2 regions of the Bradyrhizobium sp. SUTN9-2 genome follow, and region 1 is predicted to be linked to the other one. Evidence: riboswitches for the same ligand, from Rfam matches in the RefSeq annotation. Region 1 holds a riboswitch; the other holds the start of a gene.
What was found. A riboswitch is a leader RNA that binds a small molecule or an ion and turns the genes downstream of it on or off. The one in region 1 is predicted to bind S-adenosylmethionine.
Positions count from the first base shown of each region.

Region 2: another riboswitch for S-adenosylmethionine. It lies ahead of XF30_RS05965 (O-succinylhomoserine sulfhydrylase); the one in region 1 lies ahead of metX (homoserine O-acetyltransferase MetX).

Region 1 is NZ_LAXE01000001.1:1,439,810-1,449,229, forward strand. Features, by position in the region: gene XF30_RS06790 (lysophospholipid acyltransferase family protein) at 1-487, shown strand, start outside; gene XF30_RS06795 (gamma-glutamylcyclotransferase) at 585-1,196, opposite strand; gene XF30_RS06800 (DUF2125 domain-containing protein) at 1,307-2,491, shown strand; gene XF30_RS06805 (prephenate/arogenate dehydrogenase family protein) at 2,611-3,546, opposite strand; gene hisC (histidinol-phosphate transaminase) at 3,543-4,640, opposite strand; gene XF30_RS06815 (chorismate mutase) at 4,674-5,522, opposite strand; SAM riboswitch at 5,679-5,758, shown strand; gene metX (homoserine O-acetyltransferase MetX) at 5,853-7,055, shown strand; gene metW (methionine biosynthesis protein MetW) at 7,058-7,720, shown strand; gene XF30_RS06830 (alpha/beta fold hydrolase) at 7,837-8,700, opposite strand; gene XF30_RS06835 (TIGR02594 family protein) at 8,914-9,420, shown strand, end outside.
Region 2 is NZ_LAXE01000001.1:1,273,431-1,282,850, forward strand. Features, by position in the region: gene XF30_RS05950 (OpgC domain-containing protein) at 1-105, shown strand, start outside; gene XF30_RS05955 (SGNH/GDSL hydrolase family protein) at 105-884, shown strand; gene XF30_RS05960 (SGNH/GDSL hydrolase family protein) at 897-1,886, shown strand; gene XF30_RS05965 (O-succinylhomoserine sulfhydrylase) at 2,001-3,188, opposite strand; SAM riboswitch at 3,265-3,344, opposite strand; gene XF30_RS05970 (2'-deoxycytidine 5'-triphosphate deaminase) at 3,442-4,563, shown strand; gene XF30_RS05975 (hypothetical protein) at 4,758-5,810, shown strand; gene XF30_RS05980 (MATE family efflux transporter) at 6,176-7,615, shown strand; gene XF30_RS05985 (hypothetical protein) at 7,612-8,091, opposite strand; gene XF30_RS05990 (SRPBCC family protein) at 8,205-8,606, opposite strand; gene XF30_RS05995 (VOC family protein) at 8,754-9,113, opposite strand; gene XF30_RS06000 (helix-turn-helix domain-containing protein) at 9,172-9,420, opposite strand, start outside.

The DNA of each region.
Region 1 (9,420 bases):
GATCTTCATCCTCAAGCGCCAGCTGATGCAGATCCCGGTGTTCGGCCAGTTCCTGGTCAAGACCGGGATGATCGCGATCGACCGCAATGCCGGCGTGAAGGCGCTGCTCGAGATGACGCGGCGCGCGCGCGAGGCGGTGCGCAGTGGAAAGCAGCTCGTGATCTTTCCGGAAGGCACGCGCCGTGCGCCGGGCGCGCCGCCCGATTACAAGACCGGTTTTGCGCAGATCTATTCCTCCTGCGGCGTGCCGTGCCTGCCGATCGCGCTCAATTCCGGCCTGTTCTGGCCGCGCCGCACCTTCATGCGCTACCCGGGCACGCTGGTGGTCGAGTTTCTCGAACCGTTGCCGCCGGGCCTGCCGAAGGACGAGTTTCTCGCACGCGTGCAAGCGGCGATCGAGGACGCGACCGCCCGGCTCGTCGAAGCAGGACGGAAGGAGCAGGAGCAGTTGATCGGCTCGGCGCCGAGCTACGCGCCGACCGGCTAAAGCGCGATGAGATTGGGATGAATCTTCATCGCGCTCTAGGTTGTTGTTTACGCATGATCTTTCCGGAAAACCGCTTCGCACTTTTCCGGGTCATGCTTTAGCGGCTTTCCCGATCCTGGTCCCGAGCCGCCGCGTGCAGGGAATGCGCATCACCGTGCAGCATCAATGCAAGCTGATGCAGCTGCGTGTCGCGAAAGCCTTCGGCCTCGATCGCCTTCACCGTCGCGGTGACGTAGTCGCGGTTGGCGCCGGACTGGCCGTGGCCCTGGACGACATGGCGGTGCTGCTCGGCGAGCGAGAGGCGGCCGGCATATTGCACATGACCGCGGTCGACGACGTAGGCGAGCGCGGCGACGCGCTGGCGTGCATCGTTCTCCAGCCACACCGAGCGCATCACCTCGCGATAGACCGAGGTGACCTGCTCGCGTGCGCGCAAATAGGCGACCACTTCGGCACGGTTCTTCTCGGCGACACGGAAGGCGATGCCGCGGCAGGCGCCGCCGCGGTCTAGTCCGAGCACCAGGCCCGGCTTCTCCGGCGTGCCGCGATGCACGAAGGAATAGACGCAGAGCGCGCGATGCTCGCCGACCAGCCGCGCCGGGACGCGCTCCTCGAAATCGAAGCCCGGCCGCCACATCAGCGAGCCGTAGCCGAACACCCAGAGGTCGCCCTTGGCTGTGGTGACGGAGGGGAGGGTGATTTCGGACATTTCGGGGACGGCTACCAGAACCCTGCGCCCAAGCGAAGCGATTTCTGCGCCTTTCGTCGCAGGCCCGCCCCGCTTACATTTGCCTGAATCTGGCGTCAAAGGGTCGCCGCATGTCCAATATGACCGTTGCCACTGGCCGCCGCTCCCGCTGGGGCCTTTTCATCGCCCCCGTTCTCGTCCTGGTCCTCGCCGTCGGCTGGACCTGCTTCTGGTTCTATGCGGCGTGGCAGGCCGAATTCGTCGCCGACGCCTGGCGGGCGCAGGAGGCCAAGGCCGGCCGCATCTATGATTGTGCCAAGCGCTCGATCGCCGGCTTCCCGTTCCGCTTCGAGGTCCAGTGCTCCGGCGCCAGCGTCGCCCTGGTCTCGCAGAACGCGAGCAAGACGCCGTTCACGGCCAAGCTCGACAACATCCTGGTCGTGGCCCAGGTCTACGACCCCAAGCGCATCATCGCCGAATTCGCAGCGCCCGCCACGCTGATCGACGGCATTACGCAAAACACCTTCACCGTGAATTGGAGCAAGGGCCGCGCCAGTGTGGCGGGTCTGCCGGCTGTGCCGGATCGCGCTTCCATCGTGTTCGACGACCCCAGCCTCAACCGTCTCGATGGCAGCGTGCAGGTGCCGCTTGCGCGCGCCAAGCAGGTTGAGCTGCACGGGCGCCTTGCCGATGGCTCGCCGGCCGATCATCCGGTGATCGAGACCGTGCTCCATGTCGCGCAGGGCAGCATCCAGGGCGTGCATCCGCTGCTCGCCGAGCCGTTCGAGGCGGACACCCGCGCCAAGATCACCGGCCTCTCCGACCTCACGCCCAAACCGTGGCCGCAGCGCTTCCGCGAGATCCAGGCCGCCGGCGGTCACATCGAGATCGTGCAGTCGCGCATTCAACAGGGCGAGATGATCGCGGTCGCGGCCGGCACGCTCGGCCTGTCGCCCAACGGCCGGCTCGACGGCGAATTGCAGATGACGGTGACCGGCCTCGAGCGCGTGATCCCGGCGCTCGGCATCGAGAAGATGCTGGAGGAGGGCGTACCGCAGGCAACGCTCGATCGCCTCGCGCCCGGCGTGAAGTCGCAGGACCTGAATAATCTGTTCGGCGCGCTCGACCGCGCCGTGCCGGGCCTCGGCAAGGTCATCAAGCAGAACGCCAATGCCGGCGTTGCCGCCGGCATCAATTCGATCGGTACCGAGAGCACGCTGGAAGGCAAGAAAGCGCGGAGCTTCCCGCTAAAATTCGTCGACGGTGCCGTGCTGCTCGGCCCGGTCAAGGTCGGCCAGATCCCGCCGCTGTATTAGTTGGCTCCCGTAGCCCGGATGGAGCGCAGCGCAATCCGAGGTTCTTGATCACAGCTGGCACTGTCCCGGATTACGCTTGTGCTCCATCCGGGCTACGCAGCTTTGTCCGGGCTACAGGCTCACGGCTTCTTCAGCGCGCCATGCTGGCGGCCGAAATCGGGCGCGGCGGAATCCTGGCCGATCTCGACGATGCCGCGGCGGATGGCGCGGGTGCGGGTGAAGTGGTCGAACAGCGCCTCCCCGTCGCCGCGGCGGATCGCGCGGGTGAGCTTTGCCAGATCCTCGGTGAAGGTGCCGAGCATCTCCAGCACGGCCTCCTTGTTGGCGAGGAAGACGTCGCGCCACATCGTCGGATCGGACGCCGCAATGCGGGTGAAATCGCGAAAACCGCCGGCGGAGAATTTGATCACCTCGGATTCCGTCACCTGCGCCAATTCGTCGGCGGTGCCGACGATGGTGTAGGCGATCAGATGCGGCAGGTGGCTGGTGATCGCGAGCACGAGGTCGTGATGATCCGGCGTCATCACCTCGACCTTGGCGCCCATCGCCGCCCAGAACGCGCGCAGGTGATCGGTCGCCGCTGCGTCGCTGCCATCAGGCGGGGTCAGGATGCACCAGCGGTTGATGAAGAGCTCGGCGAAGCCCGAATCCGGGCCGGAATGCTCGGTGCCTGCCACCGGATGCGCCGGCACGAAATGAATGCCGCCCGGCAGATGCGGGGCCATGTCGCGGACCACAGCGCCCTTGACCGAGCCGACGTCGGAGACGATCGCACCCGGCTTGAGATGCGGCGCGATCTCCTGCGCTACGGGTCCGCAGGCGCCGACGGGAATGCAGAGGATGACGAGATCGGCATCCCTCACGGCCTCCGCATTGGTCGCCACCACCTGATCGACGATGCCGAGCTCGGCGACACGCGCGCGTGTCTTCTCCGAGCGTGCGGTGGTGACGATTTCACCGGCAAGCCCCTGGAGCTTCGCAGCGCGGGCAATCGAGCCGCCGATCAGGCCGAAGCCGATCAGCGCCACGCGCTGGAAGTGCGCCTGCGCGCTCATTTGCCGCCCATGAAGTCGCGCAAGCCTTCGACGACGAGGCGGTTGGCCTCCTCGGTGCCGATGGTCATGCGCAGCGCATGCGGCAGGCCGTAGTTCTTCAAGCCGCGCAGCACGAGCCCCCGCTTGGTCAGGAACGCGTCGGCGTCATCGGCGGTCTTGCCCTTGTCGGTCGGGAAATGGATCAGCACGAAATTGGCGACGCTCGGCGTCACCTTCAGCCCGAGCTTGCCGATCTCCTCGGTGAGCCAGTTGCGCCAGGTCTCGGTGAACTGCTTCGACATCGCCTGATGCGCGGTATCCTCGATCGCGGCGATCGCGGCATACATCGCCGGCGTCGACACGTTGAAGGGACCGCGGATGCGATTGACCGCGTCGATGACGTGCTCGGGCCCGAACATCCAGCCGATGCGCAGCGCGGCAAGACCGTGGATCTTGGAGAAGGTGTGCGTCACCACCGTGTTCTCGGTGGTGGCGACGAGCTCGATTCCCATCTCATAGTCGTTGCGCGAGACGTAATCGCAATAGGCGGCGTCCAGCACCAGCAGCACGTGCGAGGGCAGGCCGGCGCGCAGCCGCTTGACCTCGTCGAACGGAAGATAGGTGCCCGTCGGGTTGTTGGGGTTGGCGAGCCAGACCAGCTTCGTCTTCGGCGTCACGGCCTTCAGGATGGCGTCGACGTCGGCGGTGAGGTTGGTCTCCTGGGCGATGACGTTCCTGGCGCCGACCGCCATCGTCGCGATCGGGTAGACCAGGAAGCCGTGTGTCGTCGAGATCGCCTCGTCGCCCTGGCTGAGATAGGTGTGCGCGAGCAGATTGAGGATCTCGTCCGAGCCGGCGCCGCAGATGATGCGGTTGGGATCGAGGCCGAACGAGCGGCCGATCGCCTCGCGCAGCACGCGCGAGGTGCCTTCCGGGTAGTCCTCCAGATGATCCGCCACGCGCTTGAAGGCTTCGATCGCCTTGGGCGAGGGCCCGAACGGCGTCTCGTTGGCGGAGAGTTTGAACACCTTGCGGCCCGGCTCCGGCACCGGGCTCTTGCCGGGCGTGTAGGGCGCAATATCGAGAATGCCGGGATTCGGCACGGGGCGGGACATCTTGGACTCCGGATAGGCTGGGCTGTTCGCGACCTACGATTTCGGCCCGGTCGGGGGCACCGTATAGCGCGTTGCGTGGCTGCCGACGAGGGCCACGGAGCGCACCGAGGCCCCCGCCTCGATCAGGGCAGCCCTGATCTTGTCGATGCTGGTCGCGCCGGTGACCGAGACCAAGAGCGCCGCGCCGTCGAAGGCGGTATCGGGCACGGCCACGATCTCGGCGAGCGGCGACAGCGCCCGGGCGACCTCGGCGTTCCATCCGGAGACGCGCACGCTGAACGTCTCGACCTCCGTCACCAGGGCGCTGTCGGCGACGCGCGAGATCGCGAACACCGGCAATGCGGCCGGATGATCGGCACGCTCGATGAAGGGCATCCGCGCGATGATCTTTGGTGCGCCGTCCGCTTCCAGCTCCAGCCACCATGGCGTGCGGCTCGAGGTCGCCGAGACCATTGCCAGATCACCCTTGGATTTCGCTACCGCCTCGACCGCGGCCTGTGCGCTGAAATGCGCGACGTAAGGCACGGTGAAGCCGAAATTGAAGCGCACGGAATCGCGCATCGCCGCCTCGCTGGCCGAGATGTCGGCATGCACGGAGAACGGCGCCTGTACGTAAGTGAAGGTCGAGATGATGACGCGCCAGATGCTCTCGACCGTGTCGAGCGGCAGGATGCCGCGATGACGCTGCACGATCTCGCGCATCATCGAAGCTTCGCGCGCAGGCCGGAACGCCGAGCCGACCTCCTGGGTCTGCTTCACCTGGATCAGGCGATCGATGATCTCGCCGCGCTGCATGAGGAGGCGATGCATGCCCTCGTCGATCGCGTCGATCTCCTTGCGCAGTTCCTGAAGCGATGGTGGCGCGGGCGGACGTTGGGACATGTCTGGTCGTCGATCGTTCCGGTGGGGGATATCCTGATTAGGCAGTCGGGGCGGCGAAAGCAAAGAGAAATGACGTGCTTTGCGGGCGTCGCGGCAGAGGCGAATTGGGCCGATCCGGGCCGCGACTTGACGAAAACCGCCCAAGACGGTAGCTTTTGCCCGTTCCGTGGTCATTTGAGCCGGCCGGCTTGCAGCCACGTTAAAAAACTCGCTAAACAGGCCGGGGACGCTTCCGATCCCGGCCGAACCTATCGTTCAGGCCGGGTTTTTCATGGCCTGATGTCAGCGGCGCGGTCGAGCAGCCAGTCGCAAACGAGGTCGATGTCCGAGATGGGTAGCGTCAAGTCGATACCGAGTCCTGCGATCAGCGCCGACGAGCGGTCGCACGAGGTGGATCATCCAAGCTCGCTGGTTGCGCATTTCGGCGCCGAGCAGCCGCTGCGGCTCGATTGCGGCGTCGATCTCACCCCGTTCCAGATCGCCTACCAGACCTATGGCGAGCTCAATGCCGATCGCTCCAACGCCGTGCTGATCTGTCATGCGTTGACCGGCGACCAGCATGTCGCCAACGTACATCCCGTCACCGGCAAGCCGGGCTGGTGGGAGACGCTGGTCGGTCCCGGCCGACCCATCGATCCCAAGCACTACTTCATCATCTGCTCCAACGTGATCGGCGGCTGTATGGGCTCGACCGGGCCGGCGTCGATCAATCCCGCCACCGGCAAGGTCTGGGGCCTGGACTTCCCCGTCATCACCATTCCGGACATGGTGCGCGCGCAGGCGATGCTGATCGACCGGCTCGGCATCGACACGCTGTTTGCCGTCGTCGGCGGCTCGATGGGCGGCATGCAGGTGCTGCAATGGACCGCCGCCTATCCTAGCCGCGTGTACTCCGCGCTGGCGATCGCCTGCGCGACGCGGCACTCGGCGCAGAACATCGCCTTCCACGAGCTCGGCCGCCAGGCCGTGATGGCCGACCCCGACTGGCATGGCGGCGGCTATGCCGATCGCGGGATCCATCCGCATCGCGGGCTCGCGGTGGCGCGGATGGCGGCGCACATCACCTATCTCTCGGACGCGGCGCTGCACCGCAAGTTCGGCCGGCGCATGCAGGACCGCGAGCTGCCGACCTTCTCGTTCGACGCCGATTTCCAGGTCGAATCCTATCTGCGTTACCAGGGCTCGTCCTTCGTCGAGCGCTTCGACGCCAATTCCTATCTCTACCTGACGCGGGCGATGGACTATTTCGACATCGCCGCCGACCATGGCGGCGTGCTGGCCAAGGCCTTCGCCGACATCAAGACCCGCTTCTGCGTGGTCTCCTTCACCAGCGACTGGCTGTTTCCGACCTCGGAATCGCGCGCGCTGGTGCACGCGCTGAACGCTTCGAGCGCGCGCGTGTCATTCGCCGAGATCGAGACCGATCGCGGCCACGACGCCTTCCTGCTCGACGTGCCCGAATTCTTCGACATCTCCCGGGCCTTCCTGCAATCGGCAGGCAAGGCCCGCGGGCTCAACCTCGAGGACCGTTAGCGATGTCCGTGCAGGAAGTGTTGCCGCTGGACGGCGTTGCCGCCAGGCCATCCGGTGATTATCGCGCCGATCATCGGCTGGTCGCCGAAATGGTCAAGCCGGGCTCGAAAGTGCTCGACGTCGGCTGCGGCGACGGCGATCTGCTTCAGCTGCTGGAGACCCGCGGCATCGACGGCCGCGGCATCGAATTGTCGCGCGAGGGCGTCAACCGCTGCGTCGCCAAGGGGCTCGCGGTGGTGCAGGGCGATGCCGACACCGATCTCGTCAATTATCCCGACGATGCCTTCGACTACGTGATCCTGTCGCAGACGCTGCAGGCGACGCGGCAGCCGAAGGTCGTGCTGGAGAACCTGCTGCGCATCGGCCGCCGCGCCATCGTCTCGTTCCCGAATTTCGGCTTCTGGAAGATGCGGCTCCAGCTCCTGATCGGCGGCCACATGCCGCGCACGGAGAATCTGCCGGCGACCTGGTACGACACCGCCAACATCCATTTCTGCACCATCAAGGATTTCGTGCAGCTCTGCGACGAGATCAACGTCAAGATGGAGCGCTCGGTCGCGCTCGATCTCTACGGCCGCCCGGTGCCGCTGAACCTGCCCTGGTGGGTGTGGAACATGTTCGGCGAGCAGGCGGTGTTCTTGCTGAGCCGCGGCGGGGGGAAGTAGTTTCTCTCCGTCATTCCGGGGCGATGCGAAGCATCGAGCCCGGAATCCATCGTCCAACAGCGCCTGCAGCCCGATGGATTCCGGGCCTGCGCCTTCGGCGCGTCCCGGAATGACAGCTAGTGGGAAACCAGCGACCGCGGGTCCCGCACCGGCCAACGTCCTGCTTCCACCAGCGTCACGAACCGCTCGACACTCTCGTTGAACAGCGCGGGCTCCTCCAGGTTCAGCACGTGGCCGGACTTCGGAAACATCGCGAGCCCCGCCGCGGGCAGGTGCTTCTTCAGGAACAGGCTGGCGCCCACGCAGGGCTCGTCCTCGTCGCCGCAGATGATCAGCGCGGGTGTTGCCGCGCCTCTGATCGCGTCCGTCATCGTGTAGATCGAGGGACGGCCGCCCTGGAATCCGCGCATGGTGCGCGCCGATCCCTTGGCATCGTGCCGCGCCAGTGCGGCGTAGAAATCGGCATGCCCGCGTGGATCCTTCACCAGGAACGGAATCCGGCTCGGCGCCTCGCGCGTGACTTTCGCGACCTCCACCGATCCCAGCGTCTCGAACTGCTCGGCATTGGCGCGGCACTGCGTGCGCCAGGTCTCCAGGTTCTCGAGCTCCGAGCCGGAGCCGACGCCGGCCAGCGTCATCGACAGTGCGCGCTGCGGCGCGTTCAACCCGATCTGCAACGAGGAATAGGCGCCCATCGAAAGACCGACGAGATGCGCGCGCTCGATGCCGAGATGATCGAGCACCGCAAGCGCATCGGTGTAGAAATGCGTGTAGGTGTAGACCTCGCCGTCAGGCACGTCCGACGGCGTGTAGCCGCGCGCCGAATAGGTGATGCAGCGATGGCCACGCGAGAAGTAGCGCATCTGCGGCTCCCAATTGGTGTAGTCGGCCGCGAACTCGTGCAGAAAAAGTATCGGCGTTCCCTGGCCCGCCTCCTCGAAATAGATGCGGACGCCGTCCCTGGTCGTGGCGTGGGGCATTAACCGTTTCCCTCTGTTTCAAGCCGTGTTCGAGGATCGCAGTTAATTCTGTTGTCGGCAATGCGGCAGCAGCGCCGAGCACAAACACAAAATCATTGCAGCCATTCGCGGGCGTTGCGTCTTTTTCTCGCCACATCGGGCGGCTTAACGGCCAAACGGATGTCGGCCATTGCACGGGCCGGCGGGAAGTGGGGGTGTCAAGAAGGATGAAGAATGTTCGAGTTGTTTGCGTCTCGCCTGTCGCGTTGTGTTGTCGCGCTGGCGCTGTTCTTCGCGGCGTTCGCCGTGTTCGTTTCTCCGGCCTCGGCACGGCCGTATCATCGTCATAGCGCAGAGCGGCACGGTTACGTGCATCACGCCAGACATCATCACCACCGTCACTATCGCCATCATGCCCGCAGTTCGCGCTTCGAGCGCAGCGCGGCGCAATTGCAGGCAAGCGGCTTCGCCGACACCCAGGCGAGCTATGATCCGAATGCCAATGCCAGCGGTGCCGGCATGAACGGAGGCTTCAGCGGAGGATCGGGTCTCGTCTCCGAGGCGCGCCGCCATATCGGCGGCAATCCGACCGGGCGCGGCCGGCTGTGGTGCGCGCGCTTCATGAACATGGTGCTGGAGCATACCGGCCATCGGGGCACCGGCTCCGACATGGCGAGCTCGTTCGCGCGCTACGGCACGCGCATCTCCGGACCGCAGGTCGGTGCCATCGCCGTGATGTCG
Region 2 (9,420 bases), 170 kb from region 1:
TGGGGGGTGGCCTGGGTCATTTCGTGGTACAAGCGTGTGGCTGACAAGAGCGGTGCGAAAACCAAAAACGCCGTCGGCAACGCCGATCTGGCGGGAGGGGGCTGATGAAGGCGAAGGTTCTCCTGAGCCTGGTCCTGCTATGCGGTAACCTCGCCGCGCCCACGGCGCGCGCGGGCGATGCCGCGTCTGCCGCATCCCCTATGCCTGCGGCCTGCGAACTGCCGTCCTATCTGCTGACCAGCGAAAGCCAGCTGCCCAAGGTCGCCGAGGCGATCAAGGCCGGCAAACCGCTCGACATCCTGGTGATCGGCAGCCGCTCGACCACGATTCCGTCGTCGGAGAGCAGCTCCTATCCGGCGCGCATGGAGGCGATCCTCAAGGAGAAACTGCCGCCCTCCGAGCCGGTGCACGTCTCCGTAGAAATACAGAGCAAGAAAACGGCAGAGGAGACCGCGTCCACCTTCGTTAAGCTGATGGAAGCAAAAACGCCTACTTTGGTCATCTGGCAGACCGGGACCGTGGATGCTATCCGATCCATCGATCCCGACGAATTTCGTAGCGCGGTGACCGACGGGGTTGTTGCGCTGCAAAAGGCAGGGGCGGACGTCGTCTTGATGAATTTGCAATATAGCCCGCGCACCGAGACCATGATCTCGGCGCAGCCTTTTCTCGATAATATGCGCGTCGTGGCACAGGAGCACGACATCCCGCTGTTCGATCGTTTCGCGATCATGCGGCAGTGGAATGAACAGGGCCAGTTCGACCTGTTCAACCCGTCCCGCGGGCCTGAGCTGGCGAAGCAGGTCCATGATTGCCTTGGCCGGGCGTTGGCACAGTTCGTGATCGACGCTGCCCATCTGGAGCCGGCCCAGCAGCAAAATTGAGGTCTAGCGTTAATGAGTTCTCTCCGCCCTTTTTGCCTGACGTCATGGCTAGCCGTGCCTGCAACAGCAGTGCTGTTGTTGCTGACGCCCGCCGCGCATGCGCAGACGCCGGCCGCTCAGCCGGCGACCCCCGCACCCTCCCAGTCGACTGATCCCGCACCCGCTGCGCCGTCCCAGACCACCGTCGCCGCGAGGTCGCCCGAGCAGCGCGGCGTCACCTCGCGCGCCATCGACAAGATGAAGGAGGTCGCGAAGTCCGCCGCCGACATCTTCAGCCGGGTGCCCTGCCTGCCGCCGAAGGGCGGCTCCAAGGCGATGGGCTCGCTGCCGCATGTCGCGAGCAAGCTGGCCGCCGGCCAGCCCGTCGTCATCGTCGCGTTCGGCTCCTCGTCGACTCAAGGGTTCGGCGCGAGCTCGCCGGAGTTCAATTACCCCAATCGTCTCGCCGCGCAGCTGCGCCGGCACTATCCGACTGCCGACATCAGCGTCATCAATGCCGGCGTCGGCGGCGAGGACGCCCCCGAGATGATGAAGCGTCTGCAGACGCAGGTGATCGACAGGCATCCGGATCTCGTGATCTGGCAGGTCGGCACCAACGCCGTGCTGCGCAATCTCGATCCCGGCGAGACCGTCAAGCTGGTGGAGGACGGCATCAACCGCATTCAGGCCGCCGGCGGCACCGACATCGTGCTGGTTGGTCCGCAATATTCGCCGGCCGTCAACCAGCGCAAGGAGAGCGCCGGCAAGATGATCAAGCTGCTCGGCAACGTCGCCGAGCTCCGCAAGGTCGGCATTTTCCCGCGCTTCGAGGTGATGCGCGACTGGCACGAGAACCAGTCGATCCCGGTCGAGGGCTTCGTCATCGCCGACGGCCTGCACATGAACGATTGGGGCTATGCCTGCTTCGCCCAGCTGCTCGGCGACGACATCATCCGCTCCGTCGGCCAGATCAAGCTCGGTGTGAGCGTGCCCGCCGATGTGAGAACGTACCGGCCGATGTGAGAGGGTGCGTAGGGTGGGTTAGGCGAAGCCGTAACCCACCACTGTCTATCTCCGCGGATGCAGCAGAGGTGGATTACGCCTTCGGCTAATCCACCCTACGAGACCTCGCTTCCCTCACGCCTTCTCCAGCGCCGCGGTGAGATCCTCGATCAGGTCATCCGCGTGCTCGAGCCCCGCCGAGAAGCGGATAAATCCCTCGCTGATGCCGAGCGCGGCGCGGTCTTCCGGCTTGAGGCGCTGATGCGTCGTCGTCGCCGGATGCGTGACGAGGCTCTTGGCGTCGCCGAGATTGTTGGAGATCTTGGCAAGCTTCAATTCGTTGAGCACACGGAACGCCGCCGCCTTGCCGCCCTTCACCTCGAAGCCGACCAGCGTCGAGCCGCCGCGCATCTGCTTCTTCACCAGCGCCGCCTGCGGATGATCGGCGCGGCCGGGATAGACCAGTCGCGAGATCTTGGGATGGCTCGCCAGCACCTCGGCGACGCGCGCGGCATTGTCGGTCTGCGCGCGCACGCGCACGCCCAGCGTCTCCAGGCCCTTGAGCAGGACCCAGGCATTGAACGGCGAGATCGACGGGCCGGTCTGGCGCATGAAATTGTGGATATGCTCGGCGATGAAGGCTTCGGAGGACAGGATGATGCCGCCGAGACAGCGGCCCTGGCCGTCGATGTGCTTGGTCGCAGAGTAGACGACGACGTCGGCGCCGAGCGCGAGCGGGCTCTGCCAGATCGGGGTTGCAAACACGTTGTCGACGACGAGCCGCGCGCCGCCCTTGTGCGCGATCTCGGCGATCGAGGGGATGTCGAGCACGTCCAGCGTCGGGTTGGTCGGGCTCTCCAGGAAGAACGTCTTGGTGTTGGGCCTCAGCGCCCGCTGCCACTGGTCGAGATCGAGCCCATCGACCAGCGTGGCCTCGATGCCGTAGCGCGGCAACAGGTCCTGGATGACGTAGAGGCAGGAGCCGAACAGCGCACGGGAGGCGACCACGTGATCGCCGGCCTTGAGCGGCGCCAGGATCGCGGTCGTCACCGCCGCCATGCCGGTTGCCGCCGAGCGCGCGGCCTCGGCGCCCTCGAGCTCGATCATGCGGCGCTCGAACATTGCAATCGTCGGGTTGGAATAGCGCGAATAGATGAAGCCGGGATCCTCGCCCTTGAAGCGCGCCTCGCACTCCTCCGCGCTGGCGTAGACATAGCCTTGCGTCAGGAACAGCGCCTCCGAGGTCTCGCCATATTGCGAGCGCAGGGTGCCGGAATGGACCAGGCGGGTTTCGGGGCGATAAGTGGCAGACGACTTCGACATAGGACCCTCTCCGACATGACCGCCGAGGCGAAAACGGTCACAAAAAAACCGGCCTAGATATCTCCACGGGCCGGGATCACAGAGGTCCCCGGCCTGTTTAGCGACTTATTTAACGTGGCTGCAAGCCGGCCGGCTCAAATCACCACGGGATAAGTGATGCTCATATTCCGCAATGCTCTTTCCGTCAAGGCGTCCATCGGATAGCCGTAAAAGACTTGTATTTCCGGCATGGTCCGGATGCATTCGGCCCCTGATGAGGACCCCCCGGTTGACGTTCACGGTCGCCGCCGACGCCAATGGTATCCTGCCCGACCGCATGATCGCGGCGATGGCGGAAGAAGGTCTCATCCTGCCCACCTACGACTTCGTCGAGAGCCAGATCCAGCCGGCGAGCCTCGATCTGCGCCTCGGCGACATCGCCTATCGGGTCCGCGCCAGCTTCCTCCCCGGGCCCGGTGCCACCGTGGCAGAGCGCATCGACGAGCTGAAGCTGCACGAGTTCAGCCTCGCCGACGGCGCGGTGCTCGAGACCAACTGCGTCTACATCGTGCCGCTGCTCGAGAGCCTCGCGCTGCCGCCGGAGATCGTCGCTGCCGCCAATCCGAAGAGCTCGACCGGCCGGCTCGACGTCTTCACCCGCGTCATCGCCGACGGCACCCGCCGCTTCGACATGATCGGCGCCGGCTATCACGGCCCGCTCTACGCCGAGATCAGCCCGAAGACGTTTCCTGTGCTGGTGCGCGAGGGCTCGCGTCTCAGCCAGGTGCGCTTCCGCACCGGCGATGCCATCCTCAATGCCGACGAGCTCGATGCGCTGCACGCCAGCGAGCGTCTCGTCGACATCGACGATGCCGATCTCTCGGGCGGCGTTGCCGTCTCGGTCGATCTCTCCGGCGAGAAGGCGAGCGGCTTCGTCGGCTATCGCGCCAAGCGCCACACCGACGTCGTCGATGTCGACCGCCGCGCGGGCTACGCGGTGGAGGATTTCTGGGAGCCGATCTCGGCGCGTCCCGACGGCAGCCTGATCCTCGACCCCGGCGAGTTCTATATCCTCGCCTCCAAGGAAGCGGTGCAGGTGCCGCCCGACTACGCCGCTGAGATGGTGCCGTTCGACCCCCTGGTCGGCGAATTCCGCGTGCACTATGCCGGCTTTTTCGATCCCGGCTTCGGCTATGCCGGCGCTGGCGGGCTGGGATCGCGCGCCGTGCTGGAGGTGCGCTCGCGCGAGGTGCCGTTCATCCTCGAGCACGGTCAGATCGTCGGCCGCCTCGTCTACGAGAAGATGCTGGCCCGCCCCGACGCGATGTACGGCCAACGCATCGGCTCGAATTACCAGGCGCAAGGCCTGAAGCTCAGCAAGCATTTCAGGGTGTAGTGCTAACCTCACCCACCGCTGTCATTCCCCGCGGAGGCGGGGAATCCAGTACGCCGCGGCTTCTCGATTCAAGCATGACCATCTCGGAGTACTGGATCGCCCGCCTTCGCGGGCGATGACACCGAGAGCGCGTCCGGTTGCGTCACCCGATCCGCGATGACACACTCCCGCAAAACAACAAGCCGGGAGCGAACATGACTATCGCACCAGACCTCGCGCAGCACGCGCAATGGAAGCGCTGGCGCGCCGTCGCCGATCTCTATCACGCTTACTTCACCGGGCTGATCCTCACAATCGTCACGCGCCGCGGCACGGCGGATGCCGCAGAGTTCGTCTTCCGCGTGTTTCGTCGCCAGCAGCAGGAGCGTTTCCTGCCGGGGCTCAGGAAGCTCGGGATCGACCATCTGCCGCCGGCGGTCGCGGCTGCGCAATACCACTATCTCTCCAACTGGATCGGCGGCGTTCATGTCGAATACATGTACGAGAGCGACACCAAGGCTTGGATCCGCTATCCGCCGCCGCGCTGGATCTGGAAGGGCACTGCGATCTGTGGCGTGCCGGGCGAAGTCTCACGCGCCATGCTGCGCGGCTGGCACGCCAACAATGGCGCAGCCCTCGGCGATCTCAGGCTCGGCTTCGTCTGCACCAAGCAGAGCGTCGACGGCCAGGACGGGCTCGAAGGCTATTATCATCAATACGACCATCCGCTCGAGCTCGACCAGCGCCTCGTATTCGCGCGGCACCTGGAAGCGCCTTTGTTCGATGCGAAGACGGCGCCCGCCTTGCCGGTCGCGAGCTGGCCAAGACCGCGGCTGGAAAAGGCCTATCGCAATTACGCGATGGAATATGTCCGCACCGCCGCGCCCGTGATGGTGCAGCTGTTCGGCCCGGAGGATGCCGGCTATCTGCTGCACCTCACCGGCAAGCTGATCGGCATGCAATATTTCGACGAGGTCGCCGCGGCGCTGGCGACGATCCGCGGCGGCGCGCGAGAATTCGCATCGTTCCTGAGCGCGTTGCTCGCCGCGCAGGATGATGCAGCCGAGACGGCTCAATCGGAAGACACCTTCGAGATCCGGCAGCAGAGCTGGAAGCTGATGGACGACGTCGCCGACACTCACCGCGCCTGCGCCAAGCTGCCGGAGGGATTGTTCGAGGGTCTCGCTGCAGGTTGCGGCCGGCATATCGGCGTGCAGATGCGCGCCGCTCCGGGCGGCCGTCCGCCGCTGGTCTGGACGATCGGTTAGGCGACGGCCGCAGCGGGCTTCACCTCGCCCCGCTTGCGGGGAGAGGTCGGATTGCATCGAAGATGCAATCCAGGTGAGGGGGAGTCTCCGCGAGTCCAGCTCTCGCCGTCTTCGCGGATAGAGCCCCTCACCCCAACCCTCTCAGGGCGAGCGAAGCTCGTCCCGGCCCCGTAAGAACGGGGAGAGGGAGAAGAACGAATTCCACCGCTTGAAATGCGCTGCCGCAGGGCACGCCTGCATCGGGCGCAGGCAGAATCGGAGCACGCCGTGCTAACACGCCTCAGCCGCGCCATTCGCGCGAACGACGCCATTGGCACACCAAGTGATTGCTGCGCTGCAAACGGCGCCTGCGCCCGGGAGAGGACATGTCCGACATCGCCGAAATCCCGGTCGATGAGCAAGAGCGCCCACTGCCGCCGCCTCCGCCGCCGATCAGAAGCGTCCTGACCGAGGGGCCGATCCTGCGCACGCTGCTCTCGCTCGCCTGGCCGAACGCGATCGGTCTGTCGGCCGGCATTTGCGTGGTGATCGCCGAGACCTCCTATGTCGGCCGGCTCGGCGTCGAGGCGCTGGCGGCGATGGCGCTGGTGTTTCCGACGATCATTCTGACCATGACGATGTCCGGCGGCGCTATGGGCGGCGCGGTGGCTTCGGCCATTGCGCGTGCGCTCGGCGCCGGGAATCGCGAGCGCGCCGGCATATTGGCCGTGCACGCGATGCTGATCGGCATCAGCTTCGGACTCGTCTTCATGCTGGGCATGTTGATCTTCGGGCCGAGGTTGCTCGAGATGCTCGGCGGCCGCGGCGATGTGCTGACGCATGCGATCGCCTATACGCAGGTGTTCTTCGGCGGTGCCGTGCTGCCCTGGCTGCTTAACACCATGGCGGGCATCCTGCGCGGCACCGGCAACATGAAGCTGCCGTCGTTCCTGATCCTCAACTCCGCGGCCTGGCAGATCGTGCTCGGCGGCACGCTCGGTCTCGGGCTCGGGCCAGTGCCGCAGTTCGGCATGCGCGGCGTCGCCGCTGGCGCGCTGATCGCCTATACTATGAACATCGGCATTATGGCCTGGTACCTGTTCTCCGGCCGCGCGCGGATCACGCTGAAGCTGCGCGGCCTGCGCATCCAATGGGCGATGTTCTTCGACATCCTCAAGGTCGGCGCCATCGCCTGCTTCTCGCCGCTGCAATCGGTGCTGACGATCTCCATCTTCACGCACATGCTGGCGCAGTTCGGCACTGCGATCCTCGCCGGCTACGGCGTCGGCGCGCGGCTGGAATTCCTGCTGACCTCGATTGCGTTCTCGTTCGGCATCGCCTGCGTGCCGATGGTCGGGATGGCGATCGGCGCCGGCCGCATCGCGCGGGCCCGGCGCATCGCCTGGACCGCCAGCGTTGCCGCTTTCGTCGCGGTCGGTGCGCCGGCGTGCCTCGTTGCGATCTTTCCCGATCTCTGGGTCAACATGTTCACCGACAGCGCGGAGGTGCGCGCGGCGAGCCATCAATATCTTGCGACGGTCGGGCCATTCTACGCCTTCTTCGGCCTTGCGACGACGATGTATTTCTCCTCGCAAGGCGCGGCGAAGGTGATCGGGCCCGTGCTAGCGCAGACTGCGCGGCTGATCTACATCGCAGGTGTCGGCTGGTGGCTGTCGACGCACGGCGCCAGCGCGCAGAGCTTTTTCTGGCTCGCCGCGAGCTCGATGGTCGTGCTCGGCCTCTTGTCGTGCTCCAGCGTCGTGCTGACACGCTGGGGACCGCGCGAGGGCAAGCCTGCAATCGCGCCTGCTCTTGTTGTCGACTAGCGACGCTTGTGGCGGCGATGGCCGCCACCGCCGGTATTGGCGAGCCGCATCAATTGCGGGATCATCGCCATCATGTCGCTGCCACCGGTGCCGCCGAGCATGCCCATGATGTCGCCGCCGCCCATGCTACCGATCCCGACCGGCATGGTGCCGCCGCCCATCGGGGTGTAGCCGCCGTAGCTCGGTGCACCGAATCCGCCGCCGAAATTGCCGCCGCCCATCATGCCGCCGAGCCCGCCGCCGCCGTTCTCCATCATGCGGCTCATCATCGGACCCATGGTCTGCATCAGCATGGCGAAGCGGCGCTTGCCCATCTTCGCCTTCATCATCTCCAGCATCGGCGCCATCTGGGTCATCATGTCCTCGCCGCCGGCACCGCCGCCGCCGAGGAATTGCGCCTTTGCCGGCACGCTCGAGATTGAAAACAGCAGCAGCATCGCGGCCGCCTGGCAGATCACCTTGTCCGCACCTCTCATGGCATGCTCCTCGCGTGCGTGGCGCCGCCGGGAGAGCGGAGCCGACCGGACGCACGCGGGCATGGTTACGGCCGGCGAGGACGGGCTTCTGTGAGAAAACTCACAGTGAATGATCAGGCCGAAGCGGGCGGAAACGCCTTGTGCATGGCGGCCACCGCCTCCTTGGTTTGCCCCTGAACGTAAGGCGCGAGCTCGTTCGGCAGCATGTCGATGATCCAGACGAGGCGGCAGCTCGCCTCGTCCTCGGCAATGACCTGCACCGAGGCGCTGTAATGCCTCAGCCGCTCGTTGCTGATGGCATAGACGAGGCGCCGCCGCGCATCGTCGCAGTCGACCAGCACTTCGCGCGCGACCGAGCCGTTGGCGAAGGTGACGATGCGCGCATCGCCATCGAGCGTGCACGCCGTGACGAAGCCCGCCACCAGCCGCCGATGCAGCGCGCCGAAATCGCGCACCGCGTCCCAGACGTCGCGCGCGGAGGCGGGGAGGGAGATGTCGTTGTGGATGGAGGCCATGAATATTCCCCTTTTGTCGGAGTTCGTAGGGTGGGCAAAGGCGCGCTCTTCGCGCGCCGTGCCCACCATTCATCGGCGTTGTCGCGAGCAATTGGTGGGCACGCTACGCTTTGCCCACCCTACAAGTGCTCGTGCGCGGCGGCGCCTCTACGGACAAACCGCCTCGACATTGTTGCCATCAGGGTCAATCAGGAACGCCGCGTAATATGTCGGGCTGTAATCCCTGCGCGGGCCGGCGCCGCCATTGTCGCGACCGCCGCTCTTCAGCCCTTCGCTATGGAACGCCTTGACTGCGTCGTGATCCTTTGCGCGAAACGCGATATGCGCACCATCTGCCTTGCGGCCCTTGTTCAGGTGCAGCCACAGCGCCGGCTCGCCCTTCGGCCCGAAGCCGGCATAACCGTCGCCGCTCGAGCACAGGACAAACCCGAGCGGCGCCAGCACCGCGCTGTAGAAGCGCGTGGCGGCGTCGAGGTCGGCAACGCGCAATCCGATGTGGTCGTACATGTTCGTCTCCATTGCGAAGAAGCGTGCCGCGAAGGGCACGCGCCGGAGACGACCCTAGTCAGTTGAGGGCAAGCTGCTCTTGGAGAATCTTGCGCTCCCCCTTCGACGCCTGCCGGAACTTGGTCGGCGACACGCCGGCGGCGCGATGGAAGGTGCGGACGAAATTGGAGAGATCGCCGAAGCCGACGTCATAGGCGATATCGGTGACGGCGATGTCCTCGTCAGCGAGCAGCCGTGCCGCGTGGCGCAGCCGGGAGCGCACCAGATATTGATGCGGGGTGACACCGAGCACGGCCGAGAACAGCCG